DNA from 2 places in the Comamonas squillarum genome. Region 2 is predicted to be linked to the other one. Evidence: predicted binding sites of a transcription regulator. Region 2 holds the regulator's gene; the other holds the start of a gene.
What was found. Region 2 encodes HrcA, which represses chaperone genes, less so after heat shock. Its sites were predicted from a motif close to TTAGCACTCNNNNNNNNNGAGTGCTAA; they were not measured.

Region 1: N4T19_RS20685 (co-chaperone GroES) is a predicted target of HrcA. The motif match lies at 1,310-1,336, and genes of this name have one in related genera.

Annotation. Positions count from the first base shown of each region.
Region 1 covers NZ_CP104377.1:4,543,482-4,545,878, forward strand. Annotated here, with positions in the region: gene groL (chaperonin GroEL) at 1-757, opposite strand, end outside; gene N4T19_RS20685 (co-chaperone GroES) at 926-1,216, opposite strand; gene N4T19_RS20690 (TetR family transcriptional regulator C-terminal domain-containing protein) at 1,597-2,277, opposite strand.
Region 2 covers NZ_CP104377.1:2,451,368-2,453,764, reverse strand. Annotated here, with positions in the region: gene N4T19_RS11390 (NAD kinase) at 1-484, opposite strand, end outside; gene hrcA (heat-inducible transcriptional repressor HrcA) at 785-1,786, shown strand; tRNA gene N4T19_RS11380 (tRNA-Ile) at 1,839-1,915, shown strand; gene N4T19_RS11375 (GreA/GreB family elongation factor) at 2,147-2,397, shown strand, end outside.

The DNA.
Region 1 (2,397 bases), 2.1 Mb from region 2:
CTTCTGCAATGATCAGCAGAGGACGGCCGGCCTTGGCCACAGCTTCGAGCGTAGGCAGCAGGTCACGGATGTTGCTGATCTTCTTGTCGAACAGCAGCACGAAGGGGTTGTCCAAAATAGCGGCTTGCTTTTCTGGGTTGTTGATGAAGTAGGGCGACAGGTAGCCGCGGTCGAACTGCATGCCTTCAACGACGTCGAGTTCGTTGTCCAGCGACTTGCCTTCTTCCACGGTAATCACGCCTTCCTTGCCGACCTTGTCCATCGCGTCAGCAATGATCTTGCCCACGGATTCGTCGGAGTTGGCGGAGATCGAGCCGACTTGGGCGATTTCCTTGGAGGTGGTGGTGGCCTTGGATTGCTTCTTGAGCTCTTCCACCAGGGCGGCGACAGCCTTGTCGATGCCGCGCTTCAGATCCATCGGGTTCAGACCAGCGGCCACGTACTTGGAGCCTTCGCGCACGATGGCTTGGGCCAGCACGGTAGCGGTCGTGGTGCCGTCACCAGCGATGTCATTGGTCTTGGAGGCCACTTCCTTCACGAGCTGAGCGCCCATGTTCTGCAGCTTGTCCTTGAGTTCCACTTCCTTGGCCACGGACACACCGTCCTTGGTCACGGTAGGGGCGCCGAACGAACGCTCGAGCACCACGTTGCGGCCCTTGGGGCCCAGGGTCACTTTGACGGCGTTAGCCAGAATGTTCACGCCTTCAACCATGCGTGCACGTGCTTCACCGCCGAATACTACGTCTTTTGCTGCCATTTTTGGCTCCTAAATACTTGAAAACTTGAAATGAGAATGAATGCTCGGGAGAGAAAGCGTAGCGAGCAGGTGTCAGGCTAGGCGCACGGATCGCAGCAACCGGAACGTACTTGGGTACGTGAGGATTGCGAGCACCGCGCAACGACGCCTGGCGCCTGCGCAGTAGCTTTATTTCTCGACGACGGCGAAGAGGTCTTCTTCCTTCATCACCAGCAGTTCATTGCCGTCCACCTTGACCGATTGGCCAGAGTACTTGCCGAACAGCACGCGGTCGCCGACCTTCACACCCAGGGTGATGGACTCGCCCTTGTCGTTCTTCTTGCCTGGGCCGACGGCCAGCACTTCGCCTTGGTCGGGCTTTTCAGCAGCGTTGTCGGGGATGTAGATGCCCGAAGCGGTCTTGGTTTCGTTTTCCAGACGCTTAACGATCACGCGATCGTGCAGAGGACGCAGGTTCATAACAACTCCTTCAATATCAATACCAGGTTTTGATGAAAGATGGCCCGGCAGATGCCGCGCCAAATACGCAAAAATGTCTGAGAAGTGGTGGTTTTAGCACTCTACCCCTTCGAGTGCTAATAATAAGGTCATTTGATGACAGTTCAAGACTGCGGGGGCTAAAAAATCGATCCAGGGGCACTGCCCGATCACGATACCTCTGCGCAAGAATCACGAAAGCGCTGGTGGGGACTGAAGATGCTGCTATTGAAAGAGGTGCATCTCATGGCGGCAGCCGATCCCGCGCAGCGCACCCATGCTGCGAAGCCCGCACGGGGGCCCGGGCCAGATCACCGCAGCTGGAACTTCCATTCATCGGCCTGGAGGCGGCATGCCCCGGGTCAGTCCGGCAGCTCGATCTTGAGCGTGGCCGACAGCATCTGCACCAGCAAGGCCTCGGCCTGGGCGAAGTCACCCGCGTCCAGCGCGGCCTTGTTTTGCAGCAGCGCAAACTGGGTTTGCTGGTCGACATAGCCTTGGGTGATGGCCCAGATGCTGAACATCAGGTGCTGGAAATTGACGGGCGCAATCAGGCCTTGTTCGGCCCAATGCGCAAACGCTGCCACATTGGCTGCCAGCAACGGGGCGATGCGCTCGCGCACGGCCGAGGCGGCAAAGGGCGCGCCAGCAATCATCTCCTTGGTGAACAGCTGGCTGCCATAAGGGCGGGTGCGTGCAAATTCGAACTTCTCGCGGATGTACTGGCGGATCTGCTGGGCCGGGTCGCCGTCCTTGGACAGGCCTGTCATATGGCCCAGCCAGTCGTCGATCACCGATGCCAGCACGGCCTGGTACAGCGCCTCCTTGCTGGGGTAGTAGTACAGCAGGTTGTGGCGGCTAAAGCCGGCATCCTGCGCGATCTGCTCCAGCGGAGCACCTTCAAAACCCAGCAATGCGAAATGCCGCTCTGCCGAGCCCAGGATCAGGTCAATCTTGCGCAGACGGGCCGCACTGGGTTTGCGTGCCATCTCTGCAGTGGCTGCCTGCGAGAGCGCTGGCGGTGTGGGAAGGGCATCATTCATGAGCCTGTATTGTCTGGCATTTGCGATCGCCGATGGCGCGGCTGCATGAAGAACCTGCTGGTCGCGGGCGATCTCCTCGCGCTGTGACGCTGTCCTGGTGGACTGTCTGGCAGACCCGTC
Region 2 (2,397 bases):
CGCCCCGGTTGACCACCACATCGTTGAAGGCCAGCGCCTCGAAGACGCATTGGCCTTCGCGCATCACGCGGGCATGGATCATCGAGCGCACTTCTTCTTCGTACTCGCCGGCCAGAATCGCCGAGAGCGGTCCCATGAAGGTCTGCAGCGGGACATCGGTCACAAAGCCCAGTCGCCCCTGGTTGATGCCGACCAGGGGCGTGTTGTACTGCGCCAGCTCGCGTCCCACGCCCAGCATGGTGCCGTCACCGCCCAGCACAATGACCAGGTCGCAGCGCTCACCGATCTCCTGCATGCTGAGTGTCGGGTAGTGTTCCATGCCGGTGAAGGCGGCGGTTTCCTTCTCCAGGAATGCAGTGCCGCCCTGGGCCTCGATATAGCAGGCGATCTGGCTGAAAGCCGCATAGGACTGCTGGCGCACCTCGGCAGTGGGCGGCGCATGGTGTTTGCCGATCAGGGCAATATGTTGGAAGCGAGACTGCATACGCAAATTACATCACCAAAGTGGCGTAATCTTTTTGAATTTCTTGAGCAGCCCCAGTTGGCGGCTGCCGCCTGCCCTGCAAAGGCGGGCTGCGCCGGTGGCCGGGACTGGGCCTGGAGCTGGCCGGGCGCCTGCAGGCAGGCACGCGGGGTAGCTACGGCTTCATTGTTGCATGGGCGCCATAAGTCGGGTGCGTGGTAGCCATCTCTGGCGTCCGGCTGCTGGCTGGAATCCTCTGGGTATCCCTGGGTCTGGCCCGAACGCGGCTGCTGGCGCCAAGGACACGGATAAAATGCGCCCATGCTCGATGACCGCGCTCGGCTGCTGCTCAAAACCTTGGTGGAACGCTATATAGCGGATGGCCACCCAGTGGGCTCGCGCGCGCTCACGCAGGCGCCCGGGCTGGACTTTTCGCCGGCCACCATCCGCAATGTGATGGCCGACCTCGAAGGCCTGGGCCTGATTGCCAGCCCCTACACCTCGGCCGGCCGCATCCCCACCGCCAAGGGCTACCGCCTGTTTGTCGACACCATGCTGACCGTAGACCCGGACCAGGTGGTGTCGGCCGAGATTGCGCCCGAGCAGCCGCAAAAGGTCATCACCAGCGCTGCTGGCGTGCTCTCGGAGCTGTCGCAGTATGTGGGCGTGGTGCAGGCGCCGCGCAAAAGCTCGTCGTTCCGCCATATCGAGTTTTTGCGCCTGTCGGAAAAGCGCATCCTGCTGATCCTGGTCTCGCCCGAAGGCGATGTGCAGAACCGGGTGATCTTCACTGAGTCGGACTACTCGCAAAGCCAGCTGATTGAGACGGCCAACTACCTCAACGCCCATTACGCCGGTTTGGCGATGGAGCAGGTGCGCCAGCTGCTGCGCAAGGAAGTGGACAGCCTGCGCGACGAGATCGCCGCACTGATGCTGGCGGCCGTGAATGTGGATGAAGACGCCCAAGAAGCACCGCATGAACTGGTGATTGCTGGCGAGCGCAACCTGCTGGCCGTCAGCGATTTCAGCAACGACATGACCAACCTGCGCCGGGCCTTTGACCTGTTCGAGCAAAAGACCCAGATCCTGCACCTGCTGGAGAACTCCAACCGCGCAGAAGGTGTGCAAATCTACATCGGTGGCGAGAGCCAGTTGCTGTCCGTCGAGGAGCTGTCGGTCGTCAGCACGCCGTACCAGGTCAACGGCAAGGTGGTCGGCACCCTGGGCGTCATCGGCCCCAAACGCATGCCCTACGAGAAGATGATCCAGATCGTTGGAATCACCTCCAAGCTCGTATCCAACGCACTGAGCCATCCGAAATAGACGCTAGAATGCACAGCTTCACTCGCCAGGGCTTCTGGCAGGTGGTGGTACCGGGGCGTTAGCTCAGTTGGTTAGAGCAGAGGACTCATAATCCTTTGGTCGCGGGTTCAAGTCCCTCACGCCCTACCAGATTCATTGGCTGCACAGCTATCATTTTTGATGCTGTGTGGCTTTTTTATTGTCGGTGGTGCGCGCGGCGTTTGGTGTATTGCCGAATGTACCCATGACAAGAAGGTCATTCTGGGCAGCAGCAGCTGCACCCTCTGTCCAGCGGCTCCACACAGCCCCTGAGTCTGGCAATGACCAACCCATGCCGGTTCATAATCATCCCCCCAACTTGTTCAAGAGTCCTCTTTCATGGTGGATAAATCCTTGCTGCAGCAGCTGGTGCTGGAGCGGCTGGCCGATGACCTGCAGCAGGTCGAGCAGGCGGTGAGTGCGGCGCATGAAGCGGCGACCCACGAGGAAAATATTGCCGAGAACAAGTACGACACCTTGGGCCTGGAGGCGGCCTACTTGGCGACGGGCCAGGCGCGGCGCGCTGAGGCCATCCACCAGGCGCTGGTCCATTGGCGGCTTTTTTGCCCGCAGCCCTATAGCGCCGGCAGGGG